One region of the Gottfriedia sp. NPDC058432 genome, then DNA from elsewhere that is predicted to be linked to it. Evidence: a T-box and tRNA genes for the amino acid it is inferred to sense, from the RefSeq annotation. Region 1 holds a T-box; the other holds one or more tRNA genes.

What was found. The T-box of region 1 lies ahead of lysS (lysine--tRNA ligase). A T-box ahead of a tRNA ligase gene usually reads a tRNA of that ligase, here a tRNA-Lys.
Region 2: it encodes a tRNA-Lys, which carries the amino acid that the T-box ahead of lysS (lysine--tRNA ligase) is inferred to sense. The anticodon was not compared.

What each region holds. Positions count from the first base shown of each region.
Region 1 covers NZ_JBHXLC010000013.1:32,018-44,003, reverse strand. Annotated here, with positions in the region: gene ACFWM3_RS14600 (NUDIX hydrolase) at 105-722, shown strand; gene ACFWM3_RS14595 (serine hydrolase domain-containing protein) at 910-1,845, shown strand; gene ACFWM3_RS14590 (rhomboid family intramembrane serine protease) at 2,001-2,618, shown strand; gene ACFWM3_RS14585 (hypothetical protein) at 3,264-3,773, opposite strand; gene ACFWM3_RS14580 (hypothetical protein) at 3,921-4,073, shown strand; gene lysS (lysine--tRNA ligase) at 4,141-5,709, opposite strand; T-box leader at 5,787-6,050, opposite strand; gene ACFWM3_RS14570 (DUF6944 family repetitive protein) at 6,158-6,820, shown strand; gene ACFWM3_RS14565 (DegV family protein) at 6,998-7,861, shown strand; gene ACFWM3_RS14560 (DUF3243 domain-containing protein) at 8,015-8,263, shown strand; gene ACFWM3_RS14555 (MDR family MFS transporter) at 8,637-10,112, shown strand; gene ACFWM3_RS14550 (SH3 domain-containing protein) at 10,328-11,236, shown strand; gene ACFWM3_RS14545 (IDEAL domain-containing protein) at 11,462-11,797, opposite strand; gene ACFWM3_RS14540 (RrF2 family transcriptional regulator) at 11,934-11,986, opposite strand, start outside.
Region 2 covers NZ_JBHXLC010000004.1:27,823-39,808, forward strand. Annotated here, with positions in the region: gene dnaB (replicative DNA helicase) at 1-1,128, shown strand, start outside; gene ACFWM3_RS05950 (adenylosuccinate synthase) at 1,343-2,632, shown strand; tRNA gene ACFWM3_RS05955 (tRNA-Lys) at 2,773-2,845, shown strand; tRNA gene ACFWM3_RS05960 (tRNA-Glu) at 2,865-2,936, shown strand; tRNA gene ACFWM3_RS05965 (tRNA-Asp) at 2,960-3,035, shown strand; tRNA gene ACFWM3_RS05970 (tRNA-Phe) at 3,042-3,114, shown strand; gene yycF (response regulator YycF) at 3,464-4,168, shown strand; gene walK (cell wall metabolism sensor histidine kinase WalK) at 4,168-6,003, shown strand; gene ACFWM3_RS05985 (YycH family regulatory protein) at 6,000-7,355, shown strand; gene ACFWM3_RS05990 (two-component system regulatory protein YycI) at 7,342-8,139, shown strand; gene ACFWM3_RS05995 (MBL fold metallo-hydrolase) at 8,142-8,936, shown strand; gene ACFWM3_RS06000 (CxxH/CxxC protein) at 9,011-9,202, shown strand; gene rlmH (23S rRNA (pseudouridine(1915)-N(3))-methyltransferase RlmH) at 9,262-9,741, shown strand; gene ACFWM3_RS06010 (hypothetical protein) at 9,980-10,300, opposite strand; gene ACFWM3_RS06015 (DNA/RNA non-specific endonuclease) at 10,797-11,986, opposite strand, start outside.

The DNA.
Region 1 (11,986 bases):
GCATTTAGTAAGTCAAAGAGAAGCAATTATGCGTAAACTAAAGTTAGGACAAAGTATAGATTGTTAATAAGACTACCTATTAGTAGAAAAGGAAGTGGATTCCTATTAGTATAAAATGGCTAGAATGGGCACAGAGAATCCAAGCAATTTCTCAAGCAGGATTGACCTTTACGAAAGATGTTTTTGATAAAGAAAGGTATGAAGAACTAAGACATATAAGTGCTGATATTTTAAATCATTATTCAGAATTACAAATTGAAGAAATCGAGGGATTGTTTCGTAATGAACGGGGGTATCCAACACCAAAGCTTGATGTTAGAGGTGTCGTATTTAAAAATGACAAAATATTATTAGTAAAAGAAAAGCTAGAAAATAAATGGTCTTTACCAGGTGGTTTTTGTGACGTTGGATTATCAGCTTCGGAAAATGTAGTTAAAGAAATTTATGAAGAATCAGGCTATGAAGTTAAAGTGAAGAAACTACTAGCAGTTTTAGACATGACAAAGCATGACCATCCACCACATTCATATCACTACTACAAATTATTTATACAATGTGAAATTGTTGGGGGTAATGCCTCTATTGGAACAGAAACAAGTGATATTGGTTTCTTTGATCAAGAGTACTTACCAGACCTTTCCCTCAATCGAAATACTGCTGCTCAATTAGAATTAATGTTTGAATATTATCAAAATCCTAAAAAAGAAACATGTTTTGATTAAAGATCAATTAAAAAGAAAATATAAAAGATATTAAATAAATCATTTCAGAGTTGCGATCGCAGCTCGATTTTGTTTTAAAGGGTATTAAGTTTATAAAATTGAATTGAAGTTATGAAAAATATACATATTTAGAATTAATGATTAAAATAGAAGGAAATTAATAAATCAACTTTAAAGGAGAAATGATTTGAAAACAAATTCTATGAATTATGTAAAATTCGAAAATGAATTAACAAAAGAACGCATTTCTACTTGCCTTATTTATCAAAATGGAGAAATTAAATATCATTTTTATAAAAATTTAAAAAGCGAAACAAAATTATTCAAAATTAATTCCGTTACGAAAAGTGTTTTATCGATGTTAATAGGAATTGCAATAGATAAAGGATTTATAGAAAGTGTAGATGTACCAATTTCTAAATACTTTCCAAATATCGAAGAGAAAAAACGAGAAATTACGATCGAACATTTGCTAACAATGACACCTGGATATGATTGGCAAGAGTGGGGCGAATGGGGTGGGCGTCCATTTCCAATGATTAATAGTAAAGACTGGATACAATATGTACTTGAAAAAGAAATGGTTAATAATCCAGGTGAAAAAATGATTTATGATTCTGGAGCATCACAAGTACTAAGTGCAATTATTCAGTTGGTAACAAATGAAAAACTATCTTCTTTCGCAAAAAGTATGTTATTTGATCCGTTAGGAATAAAAGAGTTTATTTGGCATGAAGATTCAAAAGGAATAAATATTGGTGGATTTGGTTTAAGTTTAACGACAGATGATCTACTAAAGCTTGGGATTTTAATGATGCAAAAAGGAAAATGGAATAATAGACAAATTATTTCAAGTGAGTGGATTGAAAAATCAACAAAAGCGAAGTACCATACATATCCGCATGTTGGTTCATATGCATACCATTGGTGGGTGCTTGAAAATAAAGAGTTAATGGAACTTGATTCAACGATTTATTTTGCCATGGGTTATGGAGGGCAATTTATCATTATTTCGCCAAAAAATCAATTAGTAGCAGTTTTTACAAGTGCAAAATATATTAATACTTCTACCCCATTAAAAATCATTCAAAAATACCTTCCTTTAATATTAACAAATGAATAGGGCCGAAATATCAAACCTTTATCCTGTAATTTCTATTCTCTAAATTTTGTATGTTTTTTTAATTTGAGAATAGGAATTTACAGAAAAATGTCGAATTAAGTAATAGAAAATATAAATAACAACTTGATAATAGCTCCAAGAAGGGATGAAGATTGATGTTTTTGGTGACAGAAGACTTCAAAACGTTTATTAGGAAATATCCAATCACAACTATTATGGTTGGTTTATGTACTATATTAGCGATCATTACGACATTTTTAGGTGGATATACAATCGAAAATATCATCAATTTAGGTGGGTATGAGCACGAACTAGTAAAACAAGGTGAAATATGGAGACTTTTTACTTATGCATTTATGCACGGAAGCTACGCTCATTTTTTTATGAATATGACCTTTATGATTATTTTAGGAAGACCATTAGAAAGAGCGTTAGGTTCAGTTAAATTTTTACTATTTTATTTATTATCGGTTATTCTTACAGGCCTTATTATTAATTTTAACTATACACCTAATACAGTTGAGACAGGTGCATCAGGTGTTGGCTATGCTTTTTTAGGAATGTATTTGTTTATTACATTATTTAGAAAAAAGATGCTCTTTTCAGATGATCGTAAGTTTGTCATAACATTTTTAGGAATTGGATTACTATCTTCGTTAATTATCCCGTCGACAAGTTTGACTGGTCACCTGGCAGGTATGATTATCGGTTTTATGATAACTCCTCTTTTATTAAAAAAAGGTGCTAGGTTTCAAAACTCCGTTAATGTTTAGAGTACATATAAGAGAAAAAAATAATTTTGTTATAACGATATAATATTTTCAAAACAAACCTAGTTCAAATTGGACTAGGTTTGTTTTGGTTATCTTTCGGTTGAGAATGAACGTTAGTTATACTTAATTTCCATTTTTTTGACGTTGAGATTGTCTGGGTTCCAAAATAAAAAGTGCAAATTCCACCAAGTTACAAAGATTAACCTCATATGTATAATTAATAAAAATACTTCAAAATCATCAGCCAATACAAAGGGAATAGAGATGAAGAATTTATATTTTTTTATAGCAGTAGTAGTAATCTTATTAATTGTATTTAGCTTGATCTATACTTTTCGCATCATTAATGAAAGAAAGAAAAAATTAGAGTTAGTGAAACAAGAGTTTTAAATGACTAGTGGACGATATAATCTTACATATGAAAGAAGGGGCAACTGAACAATATTTAGATTATATGTATCTGGACGGAAAATTTTAAAAGGATTCTCAAGTTGTAGAGGAACAGGAAGTTAGGGACTCTATCTATCAATTTTGGAAATCAGGGGCTTTTTCTTTATAAAGTACTGAAATCCGAGTTGAATAAGTTTCCTAAAGGTTGTCTAATTAGACAACCTCATTTTTTAGTTCAAAAATCAAAATTTTAATTTAAAAATCATATAGATCGATAATTCGGTCAGCTGTTTGACGGTTTCGACATAATTTGTAGAGATCATTAAAAAATCGTTCAACTTCAACAGAAGTACTCGGAATTGGTATTTCTACTTGAAGTGAACCAAATACTTGTTTAAAATAAGCTTTTCGTTCAGCGTTTTTACCATCCCGTTTTAATGGATTGTATTTCCAAACTAAAAATAATTGTCCATCTTGCTCACGAATTTCTCTTATTTCTGCAGCGGTTGTAGATTTATTTTCAACATATATGACTAAATAAAAATTTTCATTGCGATGCCAGTCGATTAATAGTAAATAATAGCTTTCTTCTTCTACTTTACTTAAATGAAAGGCAAAAACAATAGGTTTACCGTTTGTCCATTGTTGGAAATTTTGTAACGTATTTAAAGTTGTTGGTATTTCCTCAATATTAAATAAAGAATTATTTGAAACCATCCAATTTTTAATCTGATTTGAAATACTGATTGCAATTTCTTTTTTCATCATTTACCTCAACTTATTAAGTCCTTTTTATTATCATATCATCAAAAACAGCTTAATAAAATTCTTCCTTGTAATAATCTACCATCTATAAGTTAAAGTTGAAATACTCATATTATTAATGATGATTTAACTAAGGAGGTTTTTATAATGGCAAGAGGTAAAAGCTTTAATCATAAGAAAAAAGGTCATGAACCAACTCATCCAAAAGGATCACTAGTCGCTCCTGAAGACCGTAAACATGAAGATCGAGAAGAAGATTATATTGTGACAGAAGAAGCATTTAAAAATCGCATTCAATAATAATTTATTAAAATGGGACTCAGATTGTATATACCTGAGTCCATTTTTATTTTTACTACCTTATATATTAACCTTCGTTGAAGTTTAATAAGTTGATTAGTTGAATTTTATTCACTGCTTGAAACAACAATGGAATAGGTGGTCCACTTGTTCTATTTAAAACGAGCTGATAGATCATTGTGAAAAAAGTTTTTTGGTTTGCTTTCATCACTTTTTTTTCGTCATGATAACAAATCGAATATAATTCTGTCATTAATTCAGTTTGATCTTGGTGCTTGTTATTTAATAGATAGTCACATAAATTTTTCAACCAATATTGCTGTTCTTCAGTTAAAGAATGATAAAACTCAATAGCTTGTTTGTCGTTTACAATGATATTTTTTTGTGGATAGTAATTTTTAATCCAGTATTCAGCCATCTGACTAATTTTCTCTATTTCTTTTGCTGAGTAGTTTTCTCCATTATGAACAAATATGTCTTGTAATAGATCTACATTGTAATTAACGAGTGGTAGTATGCTAGCAACATGATTAAACTTTGGATGTTTTTTATTAATTATGCCAAAATGTGCAAATTCGACCGATTGACAAATATCTAGATCTTGTAAAGATTGGTCAATATAATTTGATTGATACCGTTCAAATTCTGAATAGTTTTTAATCACATCTTCATCTAGACCAATATTAAATGCTGCAGTTGGTTTATATTTAGCAAACATAAAGAGAATAACTTCTGGTAAATAGATTTGTAATAACTCAGCTGGGGTTATTAAATTTCCAGAGGAGCTAGACATTTTTTGATTTTGACCCTTTATTCCAATAAACTCATATGGTGTATAATGAGGTGCGTCATAGTCAAATATGGCCTTAGCAATTTCTTTTGAAACATTGTAACTTCCTGTTTCAGATGAATGATCTCTTCCACCAGGTTCAAATACAACGTCTTCTTTCATCCATCTCATAGCCCAATCAATTTTCCAGTTTAATTTAATTTTGTTTGCAACTTCTACTGATAATTGATTTGAAAATCCACATTTACATTGATAATCTAAAATTTTTAGTTCCTCATTGTAACGGGTAATTGTAGTATCATCTTTTTCGCAGCTTTCACAATATAGAGTAATCGGGTAAAAATCATTACGTTCTCGTTCATTTGGAACATTTGTTTTGAACTTAATTAAAATATCATAAATTTCTTTTCTTTTTTCAAGAGCGTGTATAATGTCAACATTGTATCTACCTGATTTGTATTCTTGACTTTGATAAATAAACTCAACTTCAATTCCTAGTTCAGATAAGGAATGTTCAAATTCCTTTTCAAAGTGTTCAGCGAATGTTGAGTGACAACCAAAAGGGTCAGGGATATTTGAATAGGCTTTACCAATAAAATGATGAAAAGTTGGATCGATATTATTCGGGACCTTCCTAAAACGATCAAAATCATCCCAAGAAAAGATAAATCTTGTTTTTTTACCTAAATTATTTAAAGCTTTTACAACAAAATAAGTTGTAATGATCTCACGAAAATTTCCAATATGAACCGACCCAGATGGGCTTATGCCAGATGCACATACATAAGTTTCTTTATTTGGATATTTTTCAATTAATTGATTTGCGATTTTATATGCCCAATGCATGTTTTCACCTCGAAATTATTTGTTTTTTAACCTTTTAATTACAAATAAAAAAACTCCCACCCCCAAGATTTAATCATCTTGAGGACGAGAGTTTGTTAACTTCGTGGTACCACCCCAGTTTATTGATATGTTACCATACCAACCTTATTTAGGTACGGCACGAATGCTTATACCCTATCTCTATAACGGGAGAACCCGTCGTACCATCTCTAAAGTGAACTTTAGTTCCATACGAAGCTCCAAGTCTTTTTTCATAAAGTTGATTATTACTCCTTTTTCAGCATTCAGGAGCTCTCTGTAAATAATTTTAGCTTTACTACTTTTCTCTTCATAGCTTTTAAATTTCGAAATATTAATTGTTATTATATTAATCAAAACAATATTAATTGTCAATTAAATCAAAAGTTGAATAAACTAATTTAAATACTGTTTGAATGGAGGTGCCAAATTGAGGGATATAGTTGATGATTTACCCCTAATCGGTGCTTATTTTTTATTATTTGGTACATCAACGGCGGCTGTTGGTATTTCAAGTACAAAAATCATAAGTGAAAACTTTGGTAGAAGTTTATTCGCTAAAGGTAATGCAATCGAAGCATTTGGGAACTCCATTCAAGCTATTGGAAGAGAAAAATTATATAAGAGAGCAAAAGAAGAAAATGAAAAAGAAATAGAATTTGAATTAATGATGATGATTGGTGCTTGGATTCAAGCAATTGGAAATGGTACAAATACATTTGCAACACATTTAGAAATTGAAGGAATGGAAAGAGAAGGTTTTAGATTAAACGCTCTCGGAGGTGTCATTCAATCAATTGGTGCTCAAATTGAAACAACTGCAGCATATAGCGAGGGGACGCAACTAGATAAAATTGAGGCTTATGGCAATCAATTAATCGGTTTAGGCGCGTTAATAGACGGCATTGCAAATGCGGCATTACTACGTGATAAAATTATTTTAGGTGAAGATTTATTACTTGTTGGTAGCTGGGTGCAAGTATTCGGAGCAATTTTAATTATTTATGCACTGCGCAATAAAAGAAGCGAATATGAAAAAGAACAGTTAGAATATCGATATGGCTATTATCCAAATAAAAAGTTCGAATGGTAAATTACTAATTTTTTGTGAAGAATACGAAAAAAAGAAGGTATAAATTTGTTAATGGCAAATATTATTATTAAAATTAAATTAAAACATTTTGTTTTTTTTGTAAAGCATTTTGTGAGAAAATAGAGTTTATCAATTTAAATAGAATAAACTAATTTTTTGAAATAGAGGTATGATTAGATGAATTTAAAAATAATTACTGATAGTGCGGCAGATTTACCAAAAGATATTATTGAACAATATAATATTGATGTCATTCCATTACGAGTTTATTCAGAAGATGAAAAAGAATATTTTGATGGTTTAACATTGGATTCAAAGACGTTATTTAATGAAATGCGTAATGGAAAAGTATTTAAAACGTCTCTTCCTTCGTATGAGTATATTTATAATACTTTTGTTAAATATGCAAAGGAAAATATACCATGTATTTATATTGCTTTTTCTTCTGAACTTTCAGGTACATATCAATCAGCAGTAATGGTAAAAAATGAGTTTGACGAGGAATTTCCTGATTTTGATTTAGAGATATTTGATACAAAAAGTGCATCAATCGGACAAGGGCTAATAGCTGTTAATGCTGCAAAACTTGCGATGAATGGAGCTACAAAAGAAGAGGTTGTTAATAAGATAATACATAGCATTCAACATATTGAACATATTTTTACAGTAGATGACCTTCAATATTTGGTGCGTGGAGGTCGCTTGAGTAAAGTGGCTGGTTTTGTAGGCAATTTATTAAATATTAAACCTATATTACACGTTGAAGATGGAAAGTTAATTCCACTTGAAAAAATAAGAGGTTCTAAAAAATTGATAAAAAGAATTCTTGAAATTATGGAATCTCGTGGGACAAATTTATCAACTCAATTAATTGGTATTTCTCACGGTGACGATCTAGATAAAGCAATCGAAATTAAAAATGCTTTGGCAGAGACATTTGGATGTAAGGAATTTGTCATTAATTCAATTGGGTCTGCTATAGGTGCTCATGCAGGACCTGGTACTTTAGCCATATTTTTTATGAACGAAAATAAAAAATAAAATGAATAAAAGAGCTAATTTCACAAAATGAAATCAGCTCTTTTTTTAATTTTCTGATAATATTACCCGGATAATAATTCGTACATAATTACTTCAAAAAATGCAAATAGTATTTATGTAATCTTCAACAACTAATTTTATGAGGTGAAAACGATGTCAATTTTAGATAACTGGGATCAATGGAAAGATTTTTTAGGTGATCGTTTAGATGCAACAGGTGAAAAAGGTGTTGGTGAAGGTGCTATTTCTGAAATGGCATATCGCTTAGGAAATTACTTAGCAAATGAAGTTGAACCAAAAAATGCAGAAGAACAAATTTTAAAAGACCTTTGGGAAGTCGCAGATGAACAAGAGCAACATACAATTGCACATCTAATGATGAAGTATGTTAAAAATAAATAATTAAAATAAAGTGATTAAAAAATAGCCCTGTGAATAGAATCATAAGGGCTATTTTTTATTTGTTTAATTTAAAGTAATTTAAAAACTTTCTGGTTGTAGAAAACAAAATGGGTTTACAAAAAATTCAATAAAAATAATAAAAATTAAACTTGAAATGGACATATAATTCACATATACTGTACTTATTGTGAGTACTGTTTTTGGAATAAGGACAATTACTATTTACATTTTATTTGTTTTTTTGTATGATAGACTTTCTGTTCAAATTTCATTTTTATCATAAAATGGATTTTTGCACTAATAAATAGAATAGAATATTTGAACGAATTTCAATACAGCTTTTAAAAAATATATAGAAGAATGGGGATAATATATGAATAATCAGCAAAATTCGGCTGAAACGCCGTTTAGCGTAAAAACGATTATTGGTCCAATGATGGCAGTAATCGTAGGTATGATCATGGTTATTTTAGATAGTACGGTAGTAAACGTAGCATTACCGGGCATTACCGAATATTTTAAATCTGATTTAACAAAAATGCAGTGGACGATTACAGGATATACATTAGCATTATCAGCTGTAATACCACTTGCAGGATGGATGTCTGATCGATTTGGTGCAAAAAGAATTTTCTTATTTACGATTTTGTTTTTCACAATCGGCTCTGTGCTTTGTTCAGTTGCACAAACACCTGAACAATTAATTTTATTCCGTGTAATTCAAGGGGTTGGTGGAGGAATGGTTGCACCAATCGGTATGGCGATTATCTTTAGATTAGCTCCACCAGAAAAAATCGGGTCAATTATGGGGATGCTTGGAATTCCAATGTTACTTGCACCTGCATTAGGTCCAGTTATTTCAGGATGGTTTGTAGAGTATTCTACTTGGCATTGGATCTTCCTAATTAATTTACCAATCGGTATTATTGCAATGATAATTGGCGCTAAATTCTTACCTAATTTCGAAACAAAATCAGTTCCTGCTTTAGATGGCTTAGGAATTATAATTGCTCCAATTGCTTTTTCAATGTTAGCATACGGTGTTAGTCAAAGTTCAACAAGCTGGACTTCAAAAGGAACATTAACAGGCTTAATTGTTGGTGGAGTAGCATTATTACTTTTCATCTTTGTTGAACTTCGCCAAAAGCAACCTTTACTTGAGTTACGAGTATTTAAATCATCTGATTTTGTTAGAAGCATTTTAATTACATGGATAATGCAAATTGCTTTATTTGGTTCTTTCCTAATTGTTCCATTATTTTTACAAACAGTTAAACAATATGGGGCGTTTGAAACGGGCTTAATTATGTTACCTCAAGCATTAGCATCGGCTTTAATGATGCCAATCGGTGGTAAAATGTATGATAAAGTTGGTGCTAGACCGATGGCGTTAGTTGGTTTAACAATTATCACATCTGCACTATTCATTTTCTCTAAAATCTCAGTAGACTCATCAGATACATTTATTATGTTAACACTTGCTATGATGGGGGCTGGAATGGGATTATCAATGATGCCGATTAATACACATGTATTACAATCTGCACCAAGACATTTAGTAAGTCGTGTTACTCCTTTAACTGCAGCTGCACAGCAAGTAATGGTATCATTTGCAGTAGCAGGTATGGCTGGATTTTTAACTTCAAGTACAAAGGATTATATGGCAAAAACAACAAATCCATTAAATGCTATGATATCAGCATTTGGTGATACTTTCTTACTAGCAGCAGGAATCGCATTAGTAGGAGCGTTGTTAGCTATTATCTTACGTAAACCAAAAATGCAAAATACAGATGCCTCAAAAGCAGATCTTGACGAGTCAAAATCTTCAATGATGGTAGGACATTAATATATATAAAAGAAGCCAAATTCAAAATTGGCTTCTTTTTTTGTCATTATTGATTATAATTTAAATAGTATCGAAAAAATTTTAATAATTTCTATAATTTTAAGAAAAATGTTATAAAACTAATTGAATTGTAATAAAAATGTCCTTATTATGTAAGGTTAGTTATGTATAATTAAGGCTCGAATATAGTTTTACTTTACAATGGAGCTGATTTAATGATTAAAAGTATTTGCAAAACGACTTTAGCACTATCAATTTTAACTGGAGGTTTATTCTATGGAAATACTACTCCGAGTTCAATTAAGACTGTGGAAGCTGCAACGATAAGTGGTACAGTAACTGCATCCGTTTTAAATGTAAGAAGTGGTCCTAGTACTAGTTATAAAGTAGTTGGGACACTTAAAAAGGGTGCGAAAGTTACGATTACAAGCACAAGTGGGTCTTGGTATAAAATAAAAAGTGGAACAAAAACTGGATGGGTTTCTACTAAATATATTAAAAAAGCCCCAACTACAGTGTCTGCAACGACCGTAAATAAAATGAAAACTTTAGGTACTTCAAAGCAATTAATCATTGTGTCAGCAGAAAATGAAAGTACAAGAAATGTTTTAATTGAAACATTTGAAAAAAGCGGTACTAGTTGGAAAAAACTTCATACATATTCAGGCGTGATCGGTAAAAACGGCATGATTAGTAGTAAACATGAAGGTGATTATGAAACACCTGAAGGGAAATATACAATTACAACAGCTTTCGGTAGATATTCAAATCCAGGTACTAAAATGTCATATCGTAAAATTACTTCAAATGATGTTTTTGTAGATGATTCAAATAGTAAATTATATAATACTTGGCAATTGGCATCAGAAAATAACGGTAGATGGAAAACTGCTGAAAAAATGAATATTTCTCAATATGATTATGGATTTGTTATTAACTATAATACTGCGAGAACCCCAGGTAAAGGTAGTGCAATATTTTTTCACATAGCTGGAACTTCAGGATATACTGCAGGCTGCACAGCTACATCTAAAACAAATGTAGTATCCATTTTAAAATGGTTAGATCCTGCAAAAAAACCATTAATTATTCAAACACCATTGAATAAATTAACTCAATATTAATATGATTTGAAACTGGTCGATGATTTGATCAGTTTTTTTATGTTTCAAACTTGTAAAAGGTGCTTGTCTCTAATAAATGAAAGGCTGTCTAATCGGAAGTTTTTTAAGTTAATTAAAGGTTTTGTTAAATTAAAATGTTGATTTTTGAACTAAAAAAAGGCTGTCTAAATAGACAACCTTTAGAAATGCTTATTAATTTAAACCTTACTTTAGTATAATAAAACTTTATTTTACGCTATTAACAAGTTCCCTCATAGAGTTTAACTGTGAAGATAGCTCATTAAACCAAACCTCATCCCCCGTTGAGAGGGCTACGTCAATTAGAAAGCGAATCTGTTCTTTGTTTGTCACTTTTGAATCAGGCATTTTCATAACGTTTTTATTTAGCATGTGAATGGTTTTCCCAACAGTCGTTTTGTTATCTGAAGTTATTACATTTACAGTTACTATTTCATCATGAATTTTAAATGATTCAACATAACCTATAACTAATTCACCACCCATTGATATACCTTTAACCCAGTCACCTGTTTTTAAAATAGAATTATTATTTGTGTTCATTTTTTTTCCACCTTCTTATTTAGAGTTGCAATTTAAAAATTTGTGATCGTAACAGTACTTAGTATGAACTGTAACTTTTTTTATTACATTTCAGATAAAAGAAGGCATAGCCTTCACTTTAGTAGCTGTTTACTTATCATCTGATATGATCGACAATGTCCTTAATCGTATATTGCTTTAAATATCCTC
Region 2 (11,986 bases), on a different contig from region 1:
GGAGTATTAGAAGAAGTTGGAGGAGTGTCATACTTAAATGATTTGCTGGCTTCAGTACCAACGGCATCTAACGTTGAATACTATGCGAAGAGCGTTGAAGAAAAATCTACTTTAAGAAGATTAATAAGAACCGCTACAAATATTGTAACGGAAAGCTATGCACCAGATACTCCAGTGGATGTTGTACTAAACGAGGCTGAAAAAAGTATCTTAAAAGTAGCTCAGCGCACAAACGTTTCTGGTTTTCAAAGTATTAAAGATGTAGTATTTACTACATTTAGTAAAATTGAGACTTTATTTAATCAACGTGGCGAAATCACAGGTGTACCGACAGGATTTACTGATTTAGATCGTATGACAGCGGGATTTCAGCCCAATGATTTAATTATAGTAGCTGCCCGTCCTTCAGTAGGTAAAACAGCTTTTGCGTTGAATATCGCACAAAACGTAGCGACTAAGACAGATGAAAACGTAGCAATTTTCAGTCTCGAGATGGGATCAGATCAGCTTGTTATGCGTATGCTTTGTGCAGAAGGGAATATTAACGCACAGGCACTACGTACAGGTAATCTTGAACAAGAGGATTGGAATAAGCTTACGATGGCTGCTAGTAGCTTAGCTGGTACAGGTATATATATCGATGATACACCTGGTATTAGAGTAAATGACATACGTGCTAAGTGTAGAAGACTGAAACAAGAGCATGGCTTAGGAATGATCTTAATTGATTACTTGCAGCTTATTCAAGGTAACGGCAAAAGTGGAGAGAATCGTCAACAAGAAGTATCGGAAATTTCACGTTCTCTTAAAGGACTAGCGAGGGAATTAAAAGTACCTCTAATAGCCTTATCTCAGCTATCACGTAGCGTAGAGTCAAGACAAGATAAACGTCCAATGATGTCTGATATTCGTGAATCAGGTAGTATTGAGCAAGATGCGGATATCGTTGCGTTCTTATATCGAGACGATTACTACGATAAAGAATCAGAGAATAAAAATATTATTGAAATCATTATTGCTAAACAAAGGAATGGTCCAGTAGGTACTGTTTCATTAGCATTTGTAAAAGAATATAACAAGTTCGTAAACTTAGAACGAAGGTTTGATGAGCAAGCGCCAGGGGCCTAATGTCATCTAAAAAATAATCACATAGTGAATCTATGTGATTATTTTTTTTTGTTAGGGCAAACTATTTTTATCAAATTCTTTAGTTTGTATTTACGAACAAATAAAACTTAGAACAGAATTATTCAAAGAGATTTATTGACAAATTCCGTAAGTTTGATATACTAGTTTTGGTTTTAGTTCGGAAATAGCGTATTTTAATCGGAGGTGCAGTACATTGTCATCAGTAGTAGTAGTTGGTTCTCAATGGGGAGACGAAGGAAAAGGAAAAATTACCGACTTTTTATCACAACAGGCAGAAGTAGTTGCTAGATATCAGGGTGGTAACAATGCAGGTCATACAATCGTATTTAATGGTGAAAAGTACAAACTTCATTTAATTCCATCAGGTATTTTCTTCTCAGATAAAATTTGTGTTGTTGGAAATGGTATGGTTGTAGATCCTAAAGCTTTAGTTCAAGAGCTAGCATACTTACATGATAAAGGTGTTTCAACTGACAACTTACGTATTAGTAACCGTGCTCATGTTATCTTACCTTATCATTTAAAACAAGATGAGTTAGAAGAAGAGCGTAAAGGTGATAATAAGATTGGTACTACTAAAAAAGGTATTGGACCAGCTTATATGGATAAAGCTGCACGTGTGGGGATCCGTATGGCAGACCTTTTAGATAAAGAAGAGTTTTACGAAAAATTAAAACGTAATCTTGAAGAGAAAAATAATTTATTTGAAAAAATGTATGATTCAAATTCATTAAATATTGATGACATTTTTGAAGAATATTATGAGTTCGGACAACAAATTAAAAAATATGTGTGTGATACTTCTGTTGTATTAAATGATGCAATTGATGGTGGAAAGCGCGTATTATTTGAAGGCGCACAAGGTGTAATGTTAGATATCGACCAAGGTACATACCCATTCGTTACTTCTTCTAACCCAGTTGCAGGTGGAGTAACAATTGGATCTGGAGTTGGTCCAACAAAAATTAATCACGTTGTTGGTGTATGTAAAGCTTACACTACTCGTGTTGGTGAAGGTGCATTCCCAACTGAGCTTTTCGACGAAATTGGAAATACAATTCGTGAAGTAGGTCGTGAGTACGGTACAACTACTGGAAGACCAAGACGTGTTGGTTGGTTTGATAGTGTAGTAGTTCGCCACGCTCGTCGCGTTAGCGGTATTACTGATTTATCACTTAACTCAATTGACGTATTAACAGGACTAGAGACTGTTAAAATTTGCGTTGCTTATAAATTCCGTGGAGAAACAATTACTGAGTTCCCTGCTAGCTTAAAACAACTTGCAGAATGTGAGCCAGTTTATGAAGAACTTCCAGGTTGGACAGAAGATATTACAGGAGTAAAAACGCTTAATGAACTACCAGTTAATGCAAGACACTATGTAGAACGTGTATCTCAATTAGTAGGTATTCCATTATCTGTATTCTCTGTAGGTCCAGACCGTAACCAAACAAATATCGTACGTAACGTTTACGGAGCTTAATATAATAAAAAGCCCTTAAATAAAAACTTAGGGGCTTTTATTATTTTTTTTAAAAAACTATTGCAAACTTATTAGAAAGTATGATAAGATAAGTCTTGTCGTCATAACTAGTACATAGTTTATGAAGTTAATCATTTTATGAGCCATTAGCTCAGTAGGTAGAGCATCTGACTTTTAATCAGAGGGTCGAAGGTTCGAATCCTTCATGGCTCATCTTTTCTTAAATTAATGTGGCCCGTTGGTCAAGCGGTTAAGACACCGCCCTTTCACGGCGGTAACACGGGTTCGAGTCCCGTACGGGTCATCCTTTTTTATAAAACTTATCTTGGTCCCGTGGTGTAGCGGTTAACATGCCTGCCTGTCACGCAGGAGATCGCCGGTTCGATCCCGGTCGGGACCGCCATATAATGGCTCGGTAGCTCAGTCGGTAGAGCAGAGGACTGAAAATCCTCGTGTCGGCGGTTCGATTCCGTCCCGAGCCATCATAAAAACTACTGTATATACAGTAGTTTTTTATTTTATATCAACCTTATAGAAAATAAATTCTAGTTTGAATAAAACAGTTCGATTTTACAAAAAAACCTACTTAATTTAAAATAGAAGTAAGTGGAGTAGACCTCTAGCAACAAGCTAGAGGTTTTTTTCAAAAATCTAGTGTTTATAGATAAAAAGAATAACACGTATGATCGCAGTCGTATTATATTTAGAGAGATAGTCCACAAAACGAAATTGCTATGAAAAGTTTATTTGTTGCCTAATTTAATGTTAAATTGCAAAAGATATGTATAGAATTGATGGCAGCGAAAACTGACTAGAAAAGGAGTGCGGGGAATGAATAAAAAAATATTAATAGTCGATGATGAAAAACCAATTGCTGATATATTGAAGTTTAATTTAGAAAAAGAAGGTTTTGAAATTGTTTGCGCGTATGATGGAGAGGAAGCATTACAAAAAGTAGACGAGTTTCTTCCTGATTTAGTTTTATTAGATATTATGTTGCCAATTAGAGATGGTTTAGAAGTTTGTAGAGAAATTAGAAAGAATCATGAAATGCCAATCATTATGATTACAGCAAAAGATTCTGAATTAGATAAAGTACTAGGTCTAGAAATGGGAGCAGATGACTACGTAACAAAACCATTTAGTACACGTGAGTTGCTTGCTAGAGTAAAAGCAAATTTACGTAGACATCAAACTGGAGCTACATCTGAAAAAGAGGAGTCAGTTGAAGTTATTATTGGTTCGCTTGTTATCAATCCAAACGCTTATATCGTAACAAAACGTGGCGAGAAGATCGAATTAACTCACCGCGAGTTTGAATTACTGTATTATTTAGCGAAGCATATCGGACAGGTTATGACGAGAGAACATTTACTTCAAACTGTTTGGGGCTATGATTATTTTGGAGATGTACGAACTGTTGATGTAACAATTCGAAGACTTCGTGAAAAAATTGAGGACAATCCAAGTTATCCACTTTTCATTGTAACAAGAAGAGGAGTAGGATATTACCTGCGTGATCCGGAGCAAGATTAATGGCAGCTTACAATAAAGTTGGTTTATTTAAATCAATTGTATTTAAATTTGTACTTGTTTATATTTTACTCATATTGGTAGCTATGCAAATTATTAGCGTTTATTTTTCGAGAGAACTTGAAAAGCAACTTGTAAATAGTTTTACAGTTGCGATAAACGAACGGGCTAAGCTACTGGCTTATAATATAAAAATCGAGTATGAAAAAAAGAAAACTCTGGACGATCCAGAGGTGAAAGCTAATATTCAAAAAATAGTTTCTGACTTTGGAAAGAATATTGGGATATCAGATGTAAGAGTTATTAACCAAAATAGTGAAGTCATTGCTACTTCGGATTCTAGTAATCGGTCTATTGTTGGAAAAAGGACAACTGATATTTTAGTTAAAAGAGCACTTTTAGTAGGTACTAGAACTGAAAAAGTGTTAATTGATCCTAAAAACGGTCATCGAATGAAAACGATTGTTACCCCAGTGATGGAAGGTGACGAAATTGTTTCAGCGATTTACACGAGTGCTTCAATGGAAAGTACTTATGAAAGAATGGAATTAATTAACCGTATTTTTTCAACGGGTACACTTATAGCAGTCGCGATTACATCCATTTTAGGGATATTATTGGCTAAAGCAATTACGAAGCCAATCTCAGAAATAAGAAGACAGGCCCAAGAAATGGCGAAAGGAAATTTCTCTCGTAAATTAAAGGCCTATAGTGAAGATGAGATTGGTGAATTAACGATATCATTTAATAATCTATCACGTAACTTACAGCAAGCTAGGGCTTCAACAGATGGAGAAAGAAGAAAGCTTCAATCAGTACTAGAGCATATGTCAGATGGCGTTATTGCAACTGACCGTAGAGGGAAAATTATTCTCTTAAATGATCCAGCTGAAACGATGCTAAATGTTTCACGTGAAACAGTATTAAATAAATCTATTTTAGAGGTATTGGGAATCGAAAAGATTAATACTCTAGATGATTTATACGATGAGCCAGATTCAATTATGTTAGATTATAGCGATAATAAGAGACCAATGATTCTACGAGCTAGCTTTTCAACTATACAAAAAGAGTCAGGTAAAGTTAATGGTCTAATCGCTGTAATTTATGATGTAACTGAACAGGAAAAGATCGAGCAAGAACGTAGAGATTTTGTTTCCAATGTGTCACATGAATTAAGAACACCGTTAACAACGATGAGAAGCTATTTGGAAGCATTGTCAGATGGAGCTTGGGAGAATAAAGAAATCGCACCTAAGTTCTTACAAGTAACTCAAGATGAAACAGAACGAATGATAAGGCTAGTAAATGACTTATTACAATTATCTAAGTTAGATAGTACTGAATATCGTTTAATGAAAGATTGGGTTAACTTTACAGAATTGTTTAATCGTATAATTGATCGACACGAAATGAGTAAGTCTCAAGAAGTTTCGTTCAAACGTGAATTTATAAGTAAGACAAGATTTGTATTTATAGATGAAGATAAAATTACACAAGTGTTAGATAATATTATTTCAAATGCATTAAAGTATTCACCAGAGGGTGGGACTGTAACTTATCGTATTAAAGAATCTAGAGATCAAATATTAGTTAGTATTACTGATGAAGGTATGGGAATTCCAAAAGAAAATCTATCAAAGATATTTGATCGTTTCTATCGAGTAGATAAAGCTAGATCAAGACAAGTTGGAGGAACTGGCCTAGGGCTTGCTTTGGCAAAAGAAATGATTTACGCGCACGATGGTCATATATGGGCTAAAAGTGAAGAAGGAAAGGGTACAACAGTCTATTTCACACTTCCAGTGGCTGATGACCAAGAGGATGAGTGGGAATGAGAAGAGAACATATAAAATCAGTTGTATTAACTACTCTTGTTATAGTAAGTTTAGTACTTTCATATAGCTTATGGTCATATCAACCAACATACGATGTACTTCAAAATCAAGACTATGTCCAAAAAGTTTCAATTGGTGCCAAAAGAGACTTTAAGGACATAGTAATTCCGAATTTACTAGTTGTTCATGAATCAAATAAAAATTATGAAACAACTAAACAGAGTAATATATCACCAATTTATAGATCATTGCAGAAATCCGAAATCACAAATTTTGAAAACCTGACAAATAGAACATCTGAAGTTGCCTACCAATCAATAACAAAAGGAAAAAATAAACTAGAAATTATTTTTCCAACTGAAGTGCCAATAGAGACATTAGGTAAAGTTCTTAATCTAGATGCAAAACGATTACAAAATGTTTTATTTGATCGAATAATCATCAATTTATCTACTAAACAGGATTCTTCAGCAAGGATCTACTTTTCAAATGAATCACAAAATATTCTTTATGGAGCAACATTTGATAACTCTTCAATTATTGCATCAGTTGAAAAGATAAGAGACAATTACGAAAGCTTTACTGAAAGCTTAAGATATAAGTTAGATTCAGGTAAAATAATTTATTTACCTAAAAAACCAATCAAATTAACAACGATGGAGTTCCTTACGACGGATATAGATGTTGATAAATTAAAAGATGCTATATTTAGTGATCCATCAAATGTCCGAAAAGAAAGTACCGATTCAGGAGATACATTCACAGACGGTACTAGATTAATGTCAGTTTCACCATTAAATCGAGCGATTTCATTTGTTAACCCAACAACACCTGAAAACAATAATAATCAAAGTCCTAATTTATTAGTCCAAAGAAGCGTTGATTTTATTAATGCTCATGGTGGCTGGACTGATGGATATATTTTGTCTGGAGTTAAACCTGAAAATAATGAAGTTTCATTTAGACTTTTTGTAAATAATTTACCTGTGTATAATAATTCAACAATTACGACGAGCTGGGGAGTAGACGATATAGAAACCTTTAAACGTCCATTGTATAAATTTACTAGAATCCAGGTGGACAAGAAGGAAAGTGAAATGGAGTTAATGGCTGGTCCTCAAATTATGGAGATCATATCCAACAATAAGTCTATTAACAAATCCCTTATTAAGGATATTAGCTTAGGGTACGAGACGATATTTGATCAAGATCAATCAACAATCAATCAGCCGTACTATAATAGAGCAATCCAGTTAAAACCTGTTTGGATTATAAATTACGATGACACATATAAGAAGATTGATCAAGATTTGCTAAGTAGAACTGGGGTGAATATTGTTGGATTGGAGTAGAATCAAAACAATATTTATTTTAACTTTCTTAGTATTAGATTTATTTTTAGCGATTCAATATTATCAAAAGCGAAGTAGCGACCAGTTTGATACGATGGCGGAATCGAGTATTGAGGAGCAATTAAAGGAAAATGATATCACATATGTGACATTACCTAAAAATTCTTTAAAGGAATCTTATATATCGGGTAATAGTAAGGATTTCTCGAAGAAAAATTTTGCTGATCGAAAAGGACAGAATATACAAATCTACAAAGATGTATTACAAAGTCAATTGAAAAAACCAGTTCCAATTGCAGAGACAAATAAAATACTCTTTTTAGAAAACTTTGTGAAGGAGTATGTTTGGAATGGTGGTAACTATCGTTATTGTCAAATAGATCAAACGTCAAAAACGATATACTTCTGTCAAACCTATAAAGATCGCCTAATTTATAATATCGAAAGCTCAGTAGTTGAAATAAAGTATAATGATAAGAATGAGATTTATGGGTATCGCCAAAGATATTTAGAAAACTTAAAGGAAATGATCGATAAAAAGAATGTGCAGGAAGCGTTACCGGCAATTAAAGCCATTGAAAATTTATTTGTTAAAGATGAATTAAAACCTAGTGATCGAATTACAAAGGTTAACTTTGGCTATTATACAGTAATCCCGTTATCGAATGGAGTTAAATTCATAGCGCCAGCATGGCATATCGTTGTCAATGAACAGCAGGATTACTTTGTAAATGCTATTGAGGGACAAATAATTAAGATAGATAAAGAACAATGGAGTGAATAGCGATGAGTCTGCATTTTAGTGTACTTGCAAGTGGAAGTACCGGAAATGCGTTATACGTTGGGACGGAGAAAACTAAGCTTTTAGTTGATACAGGACTGAGCGGTAAAGCGATGGAGTCTTTATTTAAAGATATCAACAGGGATATAAAAGAAGTTTCCGGCATTCTAGTCACGCATGAGCATAGTGATCATATTAAAGGACTTGGAGTTCTTGCCAGAAGATATCAAATCCCAATTTACGCGAATGAAAAAACATGGAAAGCAATGAACCATTTAATTGGAGAAATTCCAACAGAGCAAAAGTTCATTTTTAACATGGAAACGACGATTCAGTTTGGGGATATTGAAGTTGAATCATTTGGTGTATCACATGACGCTGCTGAACCAATGTTTTACGTATTTCATCATAACGAGAAAAAATTTGTTACAATTACGGATACAGGCTATGTAAGTGATCGAATGAAGGGAATCATTTCTAACGCAGATATGTACATTTTTGAAAGTAACCATGATGTTGAAATGCTACGCATGGGTAGATATCCATGGAGCATTAAACGCCGTATACTAAGCGATGTTGGTCACGTATCAAATGAGGATGCTGCACTTGCAATGTCTGATGTAATTGGAGATAAAACAAAACGTATTTATCTTGCGCATTTAAGCCAAGATAATAATATGAAAGAGCTTGCCAGAATGTCTGTTACACAAACATTAGAGGGAAAAGGATTTGAAGTTGGGATGCAATTTGAAATTCATGACACGGACCCTCAAAAACCAACAGATATAGTGTATGTATAAAACAAAGCGCATACTTAAGGGGAGAGTTTACTTTCTCCTCTTTTTTTTGTGCTAAAAAAAGGAGCTGTGCATAAGTGGAAAAAGTAATTTTAAGTTGTGATGAGCATATAGAATGGGCTCTCGATGATTTTGTGGATAAGTATAGTGAAACACCTCTGTTGAATAAAGTCGAAAAAACGCATAATATATCCACAACCTGTGAATATTGTCAAAATGATGCCATATATATTGTATCGAACATAGATTCCCCCACTAAATGTGGATAGAAATTGTGGGTATGTGGATAACTTTTGTGTATAACTTGTTCGTAAAGTGAGGATATAGTGTGAATATCTCAATTATCAGTGTTGGAAAGTTAAAAGAGAAGTATTTAAAGATGGGGATCGATGAATACATAAAACGATTATCGAGTTATGCAAAAATGGATATACTCGAAGTTGCGGATGAGAAGGCTCCAGAAAATTTAAGTGATGCAGACATGTTAATCGTGAAAGAAAAAGAGGGCGAAAGAATTTTAAGTAAAATAGCCGACGACGCTTATGTTATTGCATTAGCAATTAAGGGGAAGGAACATACGTCAGAATCATTAGCAAAAAAACTAGATCAACTAGCTACATATGGAAACAGTAAAGTAGTCTTTGTAATAGGTGGCTCGTTAGGTTTAAGTGATGCTGTAATGAAAAGAGCGGATGATACTTTGTCATTTTCAAAAATGACTTTTCCTCACCAATTAATGAAATTAATTTTGGTGGAGCAGATCTATAGAGTTTTTCGTATAAATAGGAATGAACCATATCATAAATAAGTGGAAAATAGAAAGGGACTTCAATGAGTCCCTTTTCTCTTTATCCGTAGGATTTTGCTTGCCAAACCCAAACCAAATTAAAGATTTAAAAGTAGAAACAACTATTATTAATGGTGAAATTATCGATCAAGAAGAACAATTAGTGAAAATTTGATATATTATAGTTTGTACACCATGTATGTCAAGAACGTAGGGACTATAAAAAAACCCCTAGTTTTACTAAGGATTTGAAATAATTTTAATTATGATAAACGCTTGATTTAGAATATACAAGTTCATAGTATTGAGACATTTCTTCTTCTGTTATATTGTATTTTCTTTGAATTTCATTGTGTTCTTCCAATAAATTTTTTGACCATTTCATTGATTGTCTATCTGTTATCTTACCACTCTTTAGTAACATTTTATTTTTTGCAAATTCTGACCTGAATTTCAGTTCGAATTCTGCAATTTCTATGATTTCTTCAGGAGTATGTTTTTCTTCGTTACGGCTAGAAGTACTATTCATTTTAAGTATTATACCAATTATTACAATTACAATTACAATAAACCATACCACAATATCACCACCTTTCATTTTCATAATATCATGTATAAATAACTAATAGTTAAAACTATTTCAAAATTTAAACACCTTAAATTTTTTGTGTTTTCCACAATCTAGTATGTTGCCAGAAAACCATTTAATGATAACGAAGAGGAAGCAGAAAGATTAGATATGAAAAAAGATGACAGAATAGAAGAATTTAATTTTTCATGTGAAAATTCCACCTGTGGAGGGGGAGACATTTTACGGGAAAATTTGTTAAGAATATCGTTTAACAGCCCTCATTCAAGAGCTTCCATCCTAATAGTGAGGAAACGATTATAGGAAATGAAGTATACTGGTGATTTCTTACATCCTAAAAAATCCCATTTAGATACGTTACGGTGAGCCGTATCATAAATAGGGTCAGTTTATTAAATAAAGAAGGGAATGTGTACCAAAAGTTTTTTGGAACACATTCCCTTTTCTTTATACTCGATCTGCTTATTATTTATCATTAAATGAAGATTTAATTTGTCGGACCATTGTCAACGCCAGCTTCAATGGCACTTTGAATGCTAGCAGGCACCGAAGATAAATAGTCATAACCAGTCATAGACTCAATTGAATCTACACTTACCCTGTAGTAGCTCCACGGGTGGCTTGAAGCTGTTTGATCATTAGGTAGTACTACAGCTATTACTCTCGTAGAAGCTGTAACTCGACTTAAATCATTATTCCCATTAGGCAATACAACGATCACTTTCCATGTTTTTGCTGGTACGACAACACCATTCCCAACAGTAGTTTTATATCCACTAGACCCAGTACCTCCAGATCCATAACCCCCGGATATTACATATAATTCGTTTCCAGCTGATACAAGTGAACGACTATATTCCTCTAAATTTGCCCAAGTAACCTCGTTGTTATTTGGAGCTTGAGGAATCATATTGCTCATTAGAAAAGTTGCAGAATTGTTAGCAACCGTAGATGTACGGTCAGCCGATGGACACATGTGACCACGATCAAATCCACTTCCCGAAAATTCACTAGCAGTCACTTGATACCACCCTGGCGGTAATGTTGTATCGGCACGGAAGTCATCCTGACGAGATGTACTTCCGAGATCAGATGACCCTACATGCCAGCTAACCCAGTTAGGTTCGTGTTTGCTATTGTTGTAGGATAAATCGTACTGAGGTTTAACCATCAAATAATTATTAGAATTAGATACATTATTTGTAGCACCACTTGGATTCCCCAATCCGATATGATCATTATCAGTGCCCGTTTGTGTTTGTGTTGTAGGTTCAGCCGTAGAAGACGAATTTTGAGGAGCTAGACCACTTGTTATCACAAAGTCGTTAGCGTTATTATTCGTATCCCAACCATTACCTTGACCTTGAGTAGTTCCACCAATATTGTCTTTACGTTCAGTACTTGTCGTAGCAGAAAGAGTACCTACTGGAGTAGTTTCCGAATCATTTGCAGATCCGAAACCAACAAAATCCACCACATTTGAATTCGTCGAACCCGATACCGCTGTAGTAACTTTTGCTAGCGCAACTTTTCCACTGCTTGCACTTAAGTTGATCGTACCTGTCACATCTGCAGTTGGTAGATCAACAGTTCCACCACCACCACTTGCTTCTTTAATTAAATAATACTGATGTGACCCAATACTACCTGTTAAATTTGTAATGCTACTGAATGTAC